Linked DNA regions of Teredinibacter turnerae T7901. The protein of the gene in region 1 interacts with the protein of each later gene in a pairwise test. Links are inferred from orthologs where the notes say so. Each region holds a gene or a part of one and is shown in the gene's direction. Other genes may lie near its edges. The genes, in order: ung and ndk.

The links.
Region 2: the proteins of ung (region 1) and ndk interact in binary tests that used the Escherichia coli proteins (3 or more experiments, as listed by UniProt). The link is inferred for Teredinibacter turnerae T7901 from one-to-one orthologs.

What each region holds. Positions count from the first base shown.
Region 1 is NC_012997.1:1,227,705-1,236,146, forward strand. Bases 1-2,734 are described here. They hold ung (uracil-DNA glycosylase), read left to right. Parts: upstream 1-892; coding sequence 893-1,576; downstream 1,577-2,734. Other genes in these bases: lysS (lysine--tRNA ligase), read left to right, coding at 1-874; pckA (phosphoenolpyruvate carboxykinase (ATP)), read left to right, coding at 1,923-2,734. Outside these bases: more of pckA, read left to right, coding at 2,735-3,530; TERTU_RS05225 (HDOD domain-containing protein), read right to left, coding at 3,705-4,541; CAF17-like 4Fe-4S cluster assembly/insertion protein YgfZ, read right to left, coding at 4,764-5,735; TERTU_RS05235 (FAD assembly factor SdhE), read left to right, coding at 5,829-6,080; nadB (L-aspartate oxidase), read right to left, coding at 6,513-8,171. UniProt on the Escherichia coli protein: Excises uracil residues from the DNA which can arise as a result of misincorporation of dUMP residues by DNA polymerase or due to deamination of cytosine.
Region 2 is NC_012997.1:2,904,636-2,913,188, reverse strand. Bases 3,133-5,977 are described here. They hold ndk (nucleoside-diphosphate kinase), read left to right. Parts: upstream 3,133-4,264; coding sequence 4,265-4,690; downstream 4,691-5,977. Other genes in these bases: pilW (type IV pilus biogenesis/stability protein PilW), read left to right, coding at 5,938-5,977; rlmN (dual-specificity RNA methyltransferase RlmN), read left to right, coding at 4,709-5,908; TERTU_RS11650 (AsmA family protein), read right to left, coding at 3,133-4,019. In the rest of the region: TERTU_RS11670 (HesB/IscA family protein), read left to right, coding at 1-6; putative Fe-S cluster assembly protein SufT, read left to right, coding at 51-587; TERTU_RS11660 (SufE family protein), read left to right, coding at 615-1,043; TERTU_RS11655 (glutathione peroxidase), read right to left, coding at 1,154-1,702; more of TERTU_RS11650, read right to left, coding at 1,824-3,132; more of pilW, read left to right, coding at 5,978-6,750; TERTU_RS11630 (RodZ domain-containing protein), read left to right, coding at 6,798-7,739; hisS (histidine--tRNA ligase), read left to right, coding at 7,814-8,553. UniProt on the Escherichia coli protein: Major role in the synthesis of nucleoside triphosphates other than ATP. The ATP gamma phosphate is transferred to the NDP beta phosphate via a ping-pong mechanism, using a phosphorylated active-site intermediate.

The sequences.
Region 1 (8,442 bases):
GGCGCGTCCGTTTGAAACCCACCACAACGCGCTGGATATCGATATGTATTTACGTATTGCCCCAGAGCTCTATTTGAAGCGCCTTGTGGTCGGTGGTTTCGAGCGTGTGTACGAAATAAATCGTAATTTCCGTAACGAGGGCTTGAGTACCCGTCACAATCCGGAATTTACCATGCTCGAGTTTTACCAGGCTTACGCAGATTACAACGACCTGATGGATCTGACTGAAGATATGCTGCGCAACTTGGCTCAAACTGTTCTGGGTAGCACCGAAGTCACTGCGACACTCGGTGAGGACGAGAGCGTGACTTATGATTTCGCAAAGCCGTTTGTTCGACTGAGCGTCTTCGATTCCATATTGCACTTTAATCCCGATCTTAAGGCAGAGGATATCGACAGCCCGGAGTCTGCTCGCGCTGTCGCGAAGAACCTCGGTATTCCGATGAAAGACAATTGGGGGCTGGGTAAAGTCCAAATCGAGATTTTCGAGAAGACCGTTGAGCACCGCTTGATTCAGCCTACCTTTATTACCGAATACCCCACCGAGGTATCGCCGCTCGCCCGTCGCAATGACGATAACCCGTTCGTCACAGACCGGTTTGAATTTTTTGTGGGTGGCCGAGAAATTGCCAACGGTTTCTCCGAGCTGAATGATGCGGAAGACCAGGCTGACCGCTTTAAACAGCAAGTTGCCGAAAAAAATGCGGGTGACGATGAAGCCATGCATTACGATGCAGATTACGTTCGCGCGCTGGAGTATGGGTTACCGCCCACTGCAGGAGAGGGCATCGGCATTGATCGCCTGGTGATGTTGCTGACGGATTCTGCATCCATTCGCGATGTACTTCTGTTTCCTCATATGCGTCCGGAATAAATTGCAGGCATGACCGTTATGTCCAGCAAAGTACAGCTCGACCCCACCTGGCTGGAGCAGGTGGGTGGTGAGTTCGACCAGCCCTATATGAAATCGTTGAAAGCGTTTTTGCGTGAGGAAAAGCGCGCGGGGAAAGTGGTTTTTCCCGCTGGCAACCACATATTTAATGCGTTAAATACAACGCCGTTTGATCAGGTGAAGGTCGTCATTCTTGGCCAGGACCCTTATCATGGGCCGGGTCAGGCACACGGCTTGTGTTTTTCCGTTTTGCCGGGTGTGCCTACGCCACCTTCTTTACAAAATATTTTTAAGGAAATTCACCAGGATCTCGGCTTGCCTGTTGCGACGCACGGTTATTTGCAGAGCTGGGCCGAGCAGGGTGTATTGCTGCTGAACGCGACCCTCACCGTTGAGCAGGGGCGAGCGGGTTCACACCAAAACAAGGGCTGGGAAACCTTCACCGATGCCGTGATTACAGCATTGAATGGCAGGGAGCACGTAGTGTTTTTGCTGTGGGGTAGTTACGCTCAGCGCAAGGGCGCAATTATAGACGCTAAACGGCATTACGTTCTGAAAAGTCCTCATCCTTCACCGCTATCAGCGCATCGCGGCTTTTTTGGTTGTCACCACTTCTCCTGCACAAATCGTTATTTGGAGTCCTTTGGTATAGCACCAATCGATTGGTCCCTACCGTCTCTTTAGCGCTATTGTAGTATTGTGTTTCGGTGCTGTGACACTGGAACACAAATAGTCACATATCGCTGATTTTCCTTATTATTTCTCAGGTTTTTCGCCTCAGCCTATGGCGTAAAAATCAGCTATTCAACGCCTTTTTGGAGAGAGCCGGAAGCTTTCTTGACGTGCGTCATCCCTGCTATAAGTCGCTTCCCTATAATAGAACCCATGAAGTACCTCAGGGCCAAAAGATAAATCTGCTGAATAGGTTTCAGCACATTCCAGCCCGCGGCCGAATCGAGTCTCAGCGGTTATTCCGGTGAGCAAAACAAGGAATTTTTATTTACCCACTAATGTAAATGGGAGAAAAGCAATGGCTGTAAATATCGACCTATCGAAGTATGGTATCCAAGACGTTCAGGAAATCGTGCACAACCCTTCCTACGATCAACTGTTTGAAGAAGAAACCAATCCTAACCTGGAAGGTTATGAGCGCGGTGTGGTTACCGAGTTAGGCGCAGTATCTGTTAACACAGGTATTTTTACTGGTCGCTCCCCGAAAGATAAATTCATCGTATACGATGATGTGAGCAAAGAGCACCTGTGGTGGGATTCTAATATCGCTCACAACGACAACAAACCAGTCACTCCTGAAGTGTGGAAAGATCTGAAAAGTCTGGTTGTTGAAGAATTATCCGGGAAGCGTCTGTTTGTTGTAGATACTTTCTGCGGTGCCAACGAAGATACCCGCATGAAAGTGCGTTTTATTGTTGAAGTTGCCTGGCAGGCTCACTTTGTTACCAACATGTTTATTCGCCCCACTGAAGAAGAGCTGGCGAACTACGGCGAGCCTGACTTTGTGGTAATGAACGGATCTAAAACATCCAATCCAAAATGGAAAGAGCACGGCATGAATTCCGAAGTATTTACCGTGTTCAATATGACTGAAAAAATGCAGGTAATCGGCGGTACATGGTACGGCGGCGAAATGAAAAAAGGTATGTTCGCGATGATGAACTACTACCTGCCTCTGAACCACATCGCCTCTATGCACTGCTCTGCCAACGTGGGCGAAGCTGGCGACGTAGCGATTTTCTTCGGTCTGTCCGGTACTGGTAAAACCACACTGTCTACAGATCCAAAACGTAAACTGATTGGTGACGACGAGCACGGCTGGGACGACAACGGTGTGTTCAACTTTGAAGGTGGATGCTATGCAAAAACCATCAATCTTGATCCAGAAAGCGAGCCAGATATTTACAATGCTATCAAGCGCGATGCACTGCTTGAAAACGTGACTGTTGATGAAAGTGGTAAAATTGATTTCAATGACGGTTCAGTAACTGAAAACACTCGTGTTTCTTACCCAATTTACCACATTGAAAACATTGTTAAGCCCGTATCACGCGCCGGGCACGCGAAGAAAGTTATCTTCCTGACAGCGGATGCTTTCGGTGTGTTACCTCCAGTGTCTAAGCTGACTCCAGAGCAAACTCAGTATCATTTCCTCTCTGGTTTTACTGCGAAGCTGGCCGGTACTGAACGTGGTATTACTGAGCCAACACCTACTTTCTCTGCGTGCTTTGGTAAAGCGTTCCTCACTCTGCACCCAGTGAAATACGGAGAAGAGCTGGTTGCGCGTATGAAGGCGGCGGGAGCGACTGCGTACCTGGTAAATACTGGTTGGAACGGTACTGGCAAACGTATTTCCATCAAAGATACTCGCGGGATTATTGACGCGATTCTGGATGGCAGTGTGGACAGCGCTGAAAGCAAATCCGTGCCTATCTTTAACCTTGAAGTACCAACAGCGCTGCCAGGTGTTGACGGCGGTATTCTCGACCCTCGCGACACTTATGCCAGTGAAGCTGAATGGACTGAAAAAGCCGAGAAACTTGCAAAACTGTTTGTCGACAATTTCGAGAAATTCACCGACAACGCAGAAGGTAAAGCCTTGGTTGAAGCGGGTCCCAAACTCTAATCAAAAAGCTTCAACGGATTCACTGAAAAGCCATGGGTTAAACCCCATGGTTTTTTTTGCTTAAAAAAAAGACCCCGCAGCAGGTGAGGTCTCGTTTAGATTAGCTGCAGAGCGATTCGAACCGGGGCTTGGATTTTGAACTTAAGCCTGCAGCTGGAACTCAAGCCTGCAAGCTTAGGCTTGCAACATTGCCATCGCGGCTTCCATGTCCTCGCTCAGATCCTCTGCCTCCGCGGATTCAATACTCGGGTCCAGACCAAGACGGTTAAACGCACCCACGGTGCTGTAGTCCAGGCCTTCGAAGCGTTTGGTGTCGGCATATGCCTGGAGCATGGCGACAGTGACGATATCCGCGTAGTCAGCACTCGCAATGGAACGCGTAAAATCCAGGTGTTGTTGCGGGATTTGCTGTAATTCGCTGGGAAATTCCCAGGCTTTAAGAATTTTTACACCAATTATCGGGTGGGCTTGTTCGATGACCTGGTCCAGAGTCAGGCTGTCGCGGAGAATGGATGGGAAATCTTCAGCGTAGGATAAAATGGGCAGCACGCCGATTTGATGAATCAGACCCGCAAGCGCTGCCTGGTCAGGCCGAAGTCGTGTGCGGTGCTTGCACAGCACGTGACACATGCCGGCGATTTCGCTGGAGCGATGCCAGGTGTCGCGCAACCTTTTGTCGACAATATCGGAAGTCGCCTGGAACATTTGCTCCATGGCCAAGCCAGTTGCCAGGTTACAGGTGTACTGCATGCCCAATCTGGCGAGGGCCATGTTTAGATCTTCAATTTCTCGTGGGGCGCGAAAAATTGGGCTGTTGGCAACTTTGATGATCCGGGCGGTCAGTGCTGCATCGGTGCTGATCACATCGGACAGTTGTTTGATGCTGGCATCGTCGTCATCGGCCACTTCCCGCACTTTCAGGGCGATTTCAGGCAGGGTGGGTAGTACAAGTTTGTCTTGGTCGATCGCCGTGGTTATGTCTTGCGTAATTTTCGCTGCAAGCGCACTCATTCAACTGTCCTCATCATGGGTAATTGCCGGCACCAATTCACCTGTGCCGGTATCGTTATTTGTTGAGAGTGGCTTCAGTAGGCCTCCCCCACGCAAATCGCGTGGGGCCAGAAGAGCGGCACTGGTTGGATGCTCGGCGAACAGGTTGGATGGGAAATAGTCAATTTGCTAAGAGCACCCAATCTGCGGTTCTTCTGTTGGGTGCCATCCTCAGCTAACCCCTCAACTGCTTTCATTAGGTATAGCATATGGAAGGGGTTTCCACGTCAGAATCGGCTGCCCGGCTAAGGCTAGATGGGCACTATTTTGCGTTGCGTCATCCTGCACCAGTGCCAGTAATCGCCAGCGGTTTTGCCCAAGCCTGGTCGCGGTTATTACCTTGCCGACACTTCCTTTCTCGCCGACAACGTCCATCCCAAACCCTAGCGTGCTATCTGCGGACAAGTCTGTCTCAGCTAGATAAAGGTGTTTTTTAAGCTTCCCTCGATAGTGCATGCGCGCAACGATTTCCTGGCCGGTGTAGCAGCCTTTGTCAAAAGATACTGCATCGACAAGCTGGTAGTTGAGTTCCTGAGGCAACAGCTCTTCCACGGATTCTGCGGTAACATCGGCAATGCCCTTATCCAGGAGGTATTGCTGCCAGCATTCGGGGTGCGCCCATACGCCGGGGAGTTGATCAGGGATGCCCGCGTGGGTGTCGTTCAACAGCCAAAGTTCAGCGGCGGCTGCCTCCAGTCTCAGGACGGGAAAGCCCGCGCTGGTGTCACAATGGCCAACATCGGGGAGTGAAAACGGTAGCGTCGTCTCGGCTGCGTCGCCGAGCACTCCAACTAGCAAGGCCGTGTGAACCCTGGCTTCTGCTTTGGAGAAGACAATATATTTTTGCAAGGCTTTGAGAGCGGACTCGGCAATGCTGGCGTGTACTCGCAGCCCGATTTGCTGATCGCCAATTTTGGCGGCGACAAATGTGCTGTGCATTCTGCCTTTAGCGTTGCAATGTGCTCCACGAAGCCATTGGTGTTTCTCAAATCGGCGAAAATCACAGGTGGTTTGGCCTTGAAGAAATTTTTCGCCATCCGGGCCGGTAATGACAATAAGCCGATAATCGCTTAAGTGTATTAGAACCGGTTGCTGAATCGTGTCTGGTAACAAGTCGATTTCCGGAGCGGGCAGTTGAGGTAATTCACTCCACATGGTTTTTCCTCTGATATAGGCGTGTTATCTGGCGCAGACGTGCGGCCGGAGAATTGTTTATACTCGTCAAAAAATACAGAGAAGACAGTTTTGATGGATATTAACAGATTGCGCTGGGCGAGCCGAAGAGGCATGCTCGAACTCGATTTAGTACTTTTACCGTTTCTGGAAAATCACTTTCATTCACTCAACGCAGAGGATCAACAGCTTTTCGAAACTCTGCTCGAGTGCGAAGATCAAGACCTGTTCAACTGGTTTCTACGCAAAAACCTGCCAGACGACGAAAATCTGCGGCGAATCGTCACAATTATTCTTTCGCACACCGGCTTGCAAGATGGCCGCTAATGCGGCCCATCCATTACTACCATCTAACCGGGCGGACTCCTACAGAATCGCGCCACAACCGCTTTATCGTGTGTTGCTTTTGCTACACATTTGTTTGATTTTTCTTCTCCTGCCTTATCCATGCGAGCTCTGGGCCAAGTGCGTGGCTATGCTTGTACTCTGTTGGAGTCTTATACAGTTACTCCGTGCTTGGGGTGGCTATCGTCGGCTAGCTTATTTGACCTTTGAGCCGGACTACATTGTGTTGCACTATCGCGACCAGTCCAGTTGTCGCGCCAGGCTTGGCAAGCGATTTTTGAGTGGTCGAGTGATGGTGTTAGGTTTTCGCGGGGATTCTAAGGGGGTGCAGTCATTGATACTGACGCCGTCTGGATTCGCTGACCAAACGGCGTACAGGCAGGTCTATATGCGCTTGCGGCGCGGCTGGCCGCGCTAGCGAACGAAAATATCCTGGCTGGCAAAGTTCATCGGTACTAACACCGTGTCGGTGGCAATCTCTGCGCGCGCAGGGTAATCCAGCGAGTAGTGCAGGCCACGACTTTCCTTTCTTTGGGTTGCGGAGCGGATGATTAGCTCGGCCACCAGTGCCAGATTGCGCAGCTCGATCAAGTCGTTGCCTACTTTGTAATTCGAGTAGTATTCGTGAATTTCTTTTTGCAGTAGCTTGATGCGATGGGTGGCGCGCTCCAGCCGCTTTTGGGTACGCACAATCCCGACGTAGTCCCACATAAATCGGCGCAGTTCTTCCCAGTTATGCGAAATTACAACGTCTTCGTCTGAGTTGGTTACGCGAGACTCGTCCCAAGGGGCAATTTCTGCAACTGGAGGGATTGTGTCCAGCTGTGCCGAAATGGATTCCGCTGCGGATCGGGCATATACCAGACATTCGAGCAGGGAGTTACTGGCCATACGGTTGGCGCCATGTAGCCCGGTGAAGGACGATTCGCCTATGGCGTACAGGTTTTTCAGATCAGTTTGCCCGTGTTTGTCCACCATAATGCCGCCACAGGTGTAGTGTGCGGCGGGAACCACGGGAATCGGTTCTTTGGTAATGTCGATACCAAAGGTGAGGCACTCCTGGTAGATGGTGGGGAAATGAGAGCGAATGAACTCTTCGGATTTGTGGCTGATGTCCAGGTAAATGCAATCGCTGCCTAAACGTTTCATTTCATGGTCGATGGCCCGTGCCACAACGTCGCGAGGAGCCAGCTCTCCCCGTTCATGGAATTTGTCCATAAAGCGTTCGCCACTAGGCAGCAACAAGTGTCCTCCTTCACCACGCAATGCTTCGGTGATAAGAAAAGATTTTGCTTTCGGGTGAAACAGGCAGGTCGGATGAAATTGGTTAAACTCCATGTTGGCTACCCGGCACCCTGCGCGCCATGCCATCGCGATACCGTCGCCGCTGGCGCCGTCAGGGTTTGACGAATAGAGGTACACCTTGCTCGCTCCGCCGGTTGCTAATGCGACGCTGCGGGCGGCAAAAGTTTCTACCCGGTCTGTATTGCGGTTGTACACATACGCACCAGCACAGCGGCGTTTCTTACTCATGGGGTCGACCTGCTTAATAAGGTCGACGGCGATGTAGTGGTCAAACAGGGTGATATTGGTGTGCGTCTTAACCTTATCCATCAGTGCGGTGTGTAGCGCCTTACCGGTCGCATCGGCACTGTGTATCACCCGCCGTTTACTGTGCCCACCCTCACGAGTGAGATGGTAGTCTCCATTACCAGCATCTCGCGTGAAGTCCACCCCTAACTCAATCAGCCAATCAATCGCCTGTCTACTGTGACTGATGGTGAATTCAACCGCATCGGTATGACACAGGCCCGCGCCGGCCTCGAGCGTATCTGCCACATGGGACTCGACAGTGTCATTGTCATCAAGTACCGCAGCAATGCCACCTTGAGCGTACCAGGTGGAGCCCTCGCTGAGAGATGCTTTACTGAGCACGGCAATGTTCACATTGCTAGGGAGGTGGAGCGCTAGAGAGAGTCCTGCTGCGCCACTTCCAATAATAAGGACGTCATACTGGTGGGAGCTAGTTTGGGGAGTGGTTGTCGCCATGATCTTAGTATCTGTTACCGTCAAACCCTAATTATTTGGGATTTGTCATAAGTTTGACAACAATTTACGTGTATAGCGCGCATGCAGACGTTGATATTCTGGGTATTGACCAAATTTAGAAGGAAGCGCTTACGAACAAATGAGCGTATCGCTGGCGCATGAGGCCATAGTGTCCATGAAGGAACTTTTTCAACAATGCTGTGTCTGTTGATGAAGTGTCCAGGCTGACCGTAAACGTTGCGTATACGTTTAAAGTTTGACAATAAAGTAGCGCGCATTAAGCGCGATTTGGAGT
Region 2 (8,553 bases), 1.7 Mb from region 1 along the record:
GTTTAATAGTCCTGTGCTGTTAGCGCGCGATATTTTGGAAATACGTTTCTATGTCTGAACAACGCATGGTAACCACATTGCGGGAGTGTCCCGCAAGATTGGTGCCGGTGGGCGAAAAAGTCATGATCCCCGCCCACCAGTTTATAACCATTACTCAAGCGCTTGGCGGCAATTATACGGTGGTATACCAGGGCAATATGCTGCGAGTAGATGGCACCGATGCCGACGCGCTTGGGCTGGAGAAATTCGAGCTGACTTTTGCCGCACCGCCATCCGAGGCTATTGTGGCTGACCAGGTGTGGCAGGCGCTGGAAACAGTGTACGACCCGGAAATTCCGGTTAACCTGCGCAGTCTCGGTTTAATTTATCGCGTGGATATAGACCAGGATGCGAAGCGGGTTGATATCGACATGACGCTCACCGCACCAGCCTGCGGAATGGGGCCGGTGTTGGTAGGGGATGTTGAATATCGGGTTGCCATGGTGCCGAATGTCGAGCAAGTAAAAGTCAATCTGGTGTTTGATCCCCCATGGCAGCGCGAGATGATGTCTGAAGAGGCGCAGCTGGAAACGGGCCTGTTTTTCTAATAAAGCGATTTGGATGAGTTTGTATTCATGAGTAGTGCGGCAGAGAACCCGTTTGGCAACACCATCTCTAGCGATGATATTATCGATACGCTCAGTTTTTTTGATGGCTGGGAAGATCGCTATAAATATATTATCGACCTGGGCAAAGAGTTGCCTGCAATGGATGAGAGCAAGCGGTCAGAGGCAAATTTGGTGAAAGGGTGTCAGAGCCAGGTTTGGATTGAGCACATTCAAGTTGATAATCGTTTCTGGTTTGAAGTTGATAGCGACGCATTTATTGTGAAGGGTTTGCTTGGCGTTATTTTGGCTGCCTACAATGGCAAAACCCCAGATGATATTGCGGCGTTCGATATTGAACAGTATTTCGATCAATTGGGTCTGATGCGGCATTTGAGCCCGACACGGGGCAATGGGCTGCGGGCGATGGTAGAAAAAATTCGCGCGCTTGCTGCGTAACGCGCTTTGCACTACACGAAAATATTTCAGCCGTGTTGTTTGGGGAGATCATTGGCTGCCCCCTTTGAAACTACACGTCAAGTGCCGCCTTAGGCGGCACCGTCCGATTCTCACTTCAGCATTTTCTTCAGGTCTTTTTCTAGCGCTGAATCCATTGGCTTGGTACTGCTACCGTAGTGTTTAACGGTTTTCCCATCGGCGGAAACCAGATACTTGTTAAAGTTCCAGCCAGGCTTTTCCGTCTCTGAATTCAGGTGTGCAAACACTGGGTTGGCATCTTTTCCGCGCACATGTGTGGGCGCGAGCATGGTGAAGGTAACGCCGTAATTTTTGTAACAGACCGTCGCTGCTTCTTCCTCACTTTTCGCGGCTTGCTTAAAGTCATCGGAGGCGAAACCGACGATTTCAAAGCCATCGTCTTTATATTTTTTGTAAAGCGCTTCCAGCCCTTTGAATTGCTTGGTATAGCCGCAATGGCTGGCGGTATTCACCAACAACAAGGGTTTCTCTTTGTATAGCGAGCACAGGTTCACGGTTTCGCTACTGTGCAGGCGCTTCATGTCCTGATTGAGAAAAGCAGGGCAGGATTCTACTGCTGACGCGGTGTTGCTTAGGCTGGCGACAACAAACGCCAGTCCGGCAATGGTGGTGAGTTTCATTTTGGGGGCTCCTCTATGGGTTTTGTGCCGCAATGTCGGTAAAAACTAACTGTATCTTGACGTAAATGGCATTGTTCAATTGTTCGGTCATAATGCTAAAGGGTTTACGTTGAGGTATCGTTTATTTCTCACTTTTTTTACGTTTTAATAAGTTTTTAAAACCGTCTTCAAGCTTATCGCCCAATTCTTTCGACTTCTCTTCTCCTACCAGATTTTCCAGCAAGTCTTTTGCACGCTCGTCGACTTTGTCTTTTGCGTCTTCGCGCGACTCCTTGTAGCGTTCCTCGACCTTATCGCTCGCCTTTTTGGTTTCTGTTTTAAATTTGTCTTCCCATTTGTCGCTCAGACGTTTGAAATCAAGTTTACAAACATCTTTGCCAATGGTGTCCAGCGAACCCTCGCAGATAACCGGAATACGCTGGCTGCGCCATTTTGCATTCAGCAGTGGGCAGGATTTTTGTGCAGCGGTAAAATCGGCAAATGCCAAATTGGCTGGAATAACAAAGTTCTTGGTTGTGGGGTTGAATGTGCCCATTGCGTCCGTTTGGATTCCCTGCACCCTGGCGGCGAGACTGTTTATAGTAATACCTGCGCTCGTGTAATCGATATTTGCTGTTAAAGCCGAAATGCTGGTATAGGGCTCCCAGGTTTTATCGGTTCTGCTGTTATCCAGCTTACTTATCGCATCACAGTACACTTGTTCCAGGTTTACCGCTTCAAACTTCATCAGTTCCGACTGAGCGGTCAGGTGTGCGCTAAAGCCCTCGGTGAGTGCCGCGGCGCTTCCACCTTGCGTTTCGCCATTTATCTGGATGTTCATCGTGCCTTTCAATTGGTCGTATAGGCCTAGCGATGAAAGTGCCAAACCTACGTCCAAACCGCTCATCGAAAACTCCGACGTCAACTGGTTGTTCGTGTTCGCGTGTTTCAGTTTGGCGGTGCCGGAGAGGGTTCCCTCATATAGAGAGCCTTTTTTCACGGTGACAGTCGTAACTCCAGGTTTCAATGTTAACTCGCTGTCTAAATTGGTGAGATTCTGCTCAAGAAATGTCACTTTTTGCGTGCGTAGATTGAGAACCCCAATGATGCTGTTTAGTGCGTCCAGGTTGAGCGGCGAGTTATCTGCGGATTCCGGTGCTGCATTCGCTGGTGGTGTTGGGGCGATCTCATCTGGCTGCGGGACTGGGGGTAAATAATGGTCGAGATTCAGTTGATCGACCGCCAGCGTAAGTTGCAGCTTAGGCGGAAGCTCGGGTTGCAAGGATACAGTGCCTTTTGCATCCAGCTTGGTTTTGTCCAGAGTTGCGGATAGAACCGCAACCTCTAACTGGTCGCCCCGGTATTGGATGTTGGCATTGGCTGCGAATTTGGTGAGCGCGCTGGAGTTGCTCATCTCAGGAAGCGCCACTTCCATCCATTTCAACCAGGCGGCTGGGTTCAGCTCGTCGAGTTGTATGGTTGCTTCTGCCTTTAGTGCTGGTGATGTAACCACCGAAATATTTCCGTTTATACGCGCATCCGCTTCTTCTGTAGCCATAGCAGATAGGCGCGTGGACGCAAACGTAATCGCGCCCGCGCCAGTTTGTGTGATTGTCGATTCAAACCCGATTCGAATCGGTGGATAGGGCGCAAATGTCAGCTCGCTGTTAAGTGCAATTTGCATTGGCTGGCCATTGAGGTTGACCGCATCAAGCTGTACATCGGTTTGTCGCAACTTAATGTTGCTGTTGTTGACAGCGTTGGTATAGCTGAGCTCGAAGTCGCTGATCTTAATCCGTTCTATTGCGATTTGAGTATCGCTTGCGTTCGAGTTGTCGCTGGCCTTTTCTGGCTCCGCTGGCGCACGCTTGGCAGGTTCACCACCCTCTGTGTCTGTGTCTGTGTCTGAGTCGCGAGCGAAAGCATCGAGTACTGGTTGCCAGTTACTCTCGCCGTTTTTGCCAATATGGAGGTCCACTTTAGGGTGTTGAACAAAGACGGCATTGATGCGTAATTCTCGCTCTCTGATAAGCGCTAGGAGATCGAGCTGCAGATTAAAGCTGTCGATGCTGGCGAGTTTTTCGGTATCTACACGTGCTGCGGAAGGAAAGAGCTGGATTTCGCCGGATTTTACCCCGGCTACGGGGTACACAGACCAGTTGAGGTCGCCAAGAATTTCGGTGAAAACCCCTTGCTCCGCCAGAGCTTTCTCCAGCTTTGGTTTTAAAAAATTTGCGTTGCTGCTAAGCAGGAATAGGGCAAGTGCTAATGCACAAAGGAGGACAAAGGCAATGATAGCTAAGGTGATTTTGAGGAGGCGTCCTGCGATGTATGGCATAAATGGGCTGGCACTGTGTTGGGTTTAGAAGATGAGACTCTAGCCATATACCCTGGGTTCACTCAAGAAGAAAAATGTATCGCGAAAGATACTTGGCACGTTGGCTGCTTTTTTGATCGCAATCCACGTATAATCGCCTGTTTTGCGATTTGCATGCGCAACGGTATGGGGCCGCTTAGGCGTGCCGCCCGATCCGCAGCGCTAACCCCCAAAGAATATGGACCAGAGCAAGGAGTATATTGTTGATGGCTATTGAAAAAACATTGTCGATTGTTAAGCCGAATGCTGTAAAGAAAAACGTGATTGGTGATATTTATAGTCGTTTTGAGAAAGCCGGCCTGAAGATTGTGGCCGCTAAAATGACTCAATTAGACGATGACCGTGCCGGTGGCTTCTACGAGGAGCACAAAGCGCGACCGTTTTTTGGAGAGCTGGTGGAGTTTATGACCAGCGGGCCGGTTCTTATTCAGGTGCTGGAAGGTGAAAATGCCGTGGCACTCAACCGTGAAATTATGGGTGCCACCAATCCGGAAAATGCTGCAGAAGGTACCATTCGTAAAGATTTTGCGGATTCTCTGAGCGAAAATGCTGTCCATGGTTCCGACAGTACTGAATCGGCAGCAAGGGAGATAGCGTACTTTTTTGATGCGGCGGAAATTTTCTCCCGTTAACTTGAGGTTGATTGATTAGTGAGTTCAGATGTGAGCGCAGTTGACGCTGTTGAAATCGTTGGCGATGCGGCCAAGGTAAACCTTCTCGGTATGTCTCAAGGGCGTCTGGAAGCGTTTTTTGAATCTCTGGGCGAGAAGAAGTTTCGCGCAACTCAGGTGTTGAAATGGGTGCATCAGCTGGGTGTTACCGATTTCGCGCAAATGACCAATATCAGCAAGGCGCTCCGTGAGCGTTTAGCCGACATCGCGGAAGTGCGCATTCCTGAAGTGATAGAGCAGTGGGACTCTACCGACGGCACGCGCAAGTTTCTTATACGCGTGGGTGGCGGCAACGCGATCGAAACGGTATTTATTCCGGATGGTGAGCGCGGCACCCTGTGTGTGTCGTCTCAGGTCGGTTGCTCCCTGGATTGCAGCTTCTGTGCAACGGGCAAACAAGGTTTTAACCGCGATCTCACGTCTGATGAAATCATCGGGCAAGTCTGGATCGCGGCGAAATCCTTTGGCCAGCTCCAAGAGGGCGGGGCACGAGGAGACCGAAAAGTCACTAACGTGGTACTCATGGGCATGGGCGAGCCGTTGCTCAACTTCGAGAACGTCGTTGAAGCAATGCACCTGATGATGCATGACAACTGCTACGGCATATCCAAGCGTCGCGTTACGTTGAGTACATCGGGTGTGGTGCCGCAGCTGGATCGACTGGGCAAATACACCGATGCATGCCTGGCAATTTCCCTGCACGCGCCGAACGATGAGCTGCGAAACCAGTTGGTACCGATCAACAAAAAATACCCGATTGCGCAATTGCTTGCTTCTGCCAAGCGCTATATTGAAGGGCTTCCGGATGCGCACCGTAAAATTACCATCGAATACACATTAATCGATCAAGTGAACGACCGCATAGAACACGCGCATGAATTGGTCGAACTGTTGAAAGATGTGCCGGTTAAAATTAACCTCATACCTTTTAACCCGTTCGGGTTATCTAACTATAAAAAGGTGAGTAATAACGCGTTGCGCCGTTTTCAGCAGATATTGATTGATGCGGGTTATACCGCAACGGTGCGCACCACGCGCGGCGACGACATTGACGCAGCCTGTGGTCAGCTGGCAGGTCAGGTTAACGACAGGACTAAGCGCAGTCAGCGTTACAAGCTGGATCAGGCCGCTTTACTCGCTACAGGAAACGACATCATTCCTGTGAAAATGGTGCAATAAACAACAATAAAGTGCGGAGATATTGGGCTATGCCTGGCAATTCCCTGTTTGTGAGCCGTGTCAGCCAACCTGTGCTGACGCTGGTTAAAAGGGTGACATATGTCGTTTTGATCCTGTGCCTCGGCGGGTGTGTTACCACGATGGAAAACCCGGAGCGCAGAGTGAACAAGCAACAGGCAGTGGAAGCCAACGTAAAGCTAGGAATGTCTTACCTGCAGCAAAACAACCGCGAAGGTGCGCAGCGTTCGTTTACTAAAGCGCTGGAGATGGACCCAAAATCTGCCGAGGGTTATCTGGGGTTGGCGATGATCCACCAGCTGAATGGCGAAGCGGAAGAGGCGGATAAAAAGTTTAACAAGGCGCTGCGCAGCCGTGTGGACTTTTCCCTTGCCAGCATTCAGTTCAGTTACGCACGCTTTTTAGTAGAGCAAAAACGCTACGAAGAGGCCTACACCTATTTCGAGGCAGCGTCGTCGGACTTCAATTATCCTCGGCGTACCGATGCCCTGGTGAATGTTGGCCGCATGGCTTTGCTGCTGGGTAACAAGGAGCGCGCCGAGGGCGCATTCGCACATGCGTTAAATCTTGATCCCCGTCAGGCGGAAGCTGCGTTGGAACTTGCGGATATGGCGTTTGCCTCCCGCGACTACACCAAAGCAGCGCGGTTTCTGGCGCAGTTCGACAGCTCTGCTCGGCAGAATCCGCGCAGTTTGTGGCTCGGTATACGATTAGAGCGCATTTTCGGTAACAAAGATAAAGAGGCCAGCTACGTTTTGGCCCTTAAAAATCTGTACCCTTACTCAAAGGAATATTTGGAGTACAAAAGGCTCATGGGACAATAGCCGGCGTCCAATTAAACAAAGTAATAGTTTGAGAAAGAAGTGCATTCATGACTGGGGAAGAGAGAACTACCGACTATCGCGCAAGCCTGGCTGAGGGTAAACCTGGCGCTGCATTGCGTATTGTGCGGCTTGAAGCAGGTTTGCCGCTTAGCAAAATCGCTGAGCAAACGTTGATTCCTGAGTGGAAACTCCAAGATCTTGAGGACGACACCTACGATCGGATAGGTGCGAAAACATTTCTCAATGGCTATGTACGCAAATATGCGAGTTTGTTGAAACTTGATGCGAGCGAGTTCGTTGGTGCTTTGCCGGAACAAATGCGAAGTAATGTTGCACCAGCACAGTCATTTACGGAAACCGCAGCCAACGCCACCGCGCCCAAACCGCGCGCAAAAAAAAGCGGCACGAAACGTCGGCTCCCGGTTATTCCTGTTGTTGTATTCCTGATCGCGGCCTGGGCAATTGCTGTTTACTTTATCGAAGACGTGGGGCCTGGCGATAACGAAGCCGGGACGGTCGAGGCTGCATCGAATATTGGCGAACTTCCGAACGACGAGAAGGGCGCGCCCCCGATAGATTCGGCAGATACTGAAGACCGTGGCGATTTTGATGGCGACACCAGCGTGCAGGAAATTCCTGTGCTGCTGGATCTGCCAGAAGCTGATCTGGCTCCGGTGGTGGCGACGCAGGAGCCTGCATTAGAGGCCGAGTCACAAGTGACCCCTGATTCCACCGATGCCACGCCCAGCCAGGATCGTCTCAACTTCACGTTTAACGATGATTGTTGGTTACAGGTGACCGACGCCACTGGCAAGGTAGTGTTTGCGCAACTTCAGACGAAAGGGGATAATCTGCAGCTTTTTGGCGAGAGCCCGTTTAGTGTGATGTTGGGCAACGCACGTGCTGTGGCGATAGAGCTTAACGGTGCTCCTGTAGACATCAATCCCGTGTCCAACCGTAAAACACTGCGTTTTACTGTCAGTTCGTAACGGAAATAAACGAAAAATACAATGGGCCAGCCAGGTTATTCCGCGGCTGGCCTGTGTGAGTTGAGAGCTATAACTTGAAAAAACTGCAAGCCGTAAAAGGCATGAATGATCTGCTCCCCGCAGATTCACCCTATTGGCAGTATCTGGAAGCAACGATTACTGATGTGGTTCAGGGATACGGGTTTCAGGAAATTCGTTTCCCTATTCTGGAAGCCACCGAACTCTTTAAGCGATCAATCGGTGAAGTGACTGATATCGTTGAAAAGGAAATGTACACATTTTTGGATCGTAACGACGAGAGTGTGACGCTGCGCCCGGAAGGCACAGCTAGCTGTGTTCGCGCATGCGAACAGCATCAGCTGCTGTATAACAGAGGCACCATTGCGCAAAAGCTTTGGTATATGGGGCCTATGTTTCGCTACGAGAAACCACAAAAAGGCCGCTTGCGCCAGTTTCACCAGATAGGTGTCGAAGCCTACGGTATCGCCAGTGCAGATGCGGACGCGGAATTGCTCATCATGACTGCTCGTCTGTGGAAAACCCTCGGCATTGATGATGCGGTCGAGCTACAGATTAACAGTCTGGGGACCAATGAGGCACGCGCCAATTTTCGCGCCGCGCTCGTGGATTTTTTGAGTGCTAACGAAGCCAAACTGGATGAAGACAGTCAGCGTCGGCTCGCCACCAATCCTTTGCGTATTCTCGACAGTAAAGATGCCGATACCCAGGCATTGCTTGCCGATGCCCCCGACCTGGCAGACTTTCTGGATGACGAATCCCGCGAGCACTTCGCGCTGCTACAGCGCTATCTCAC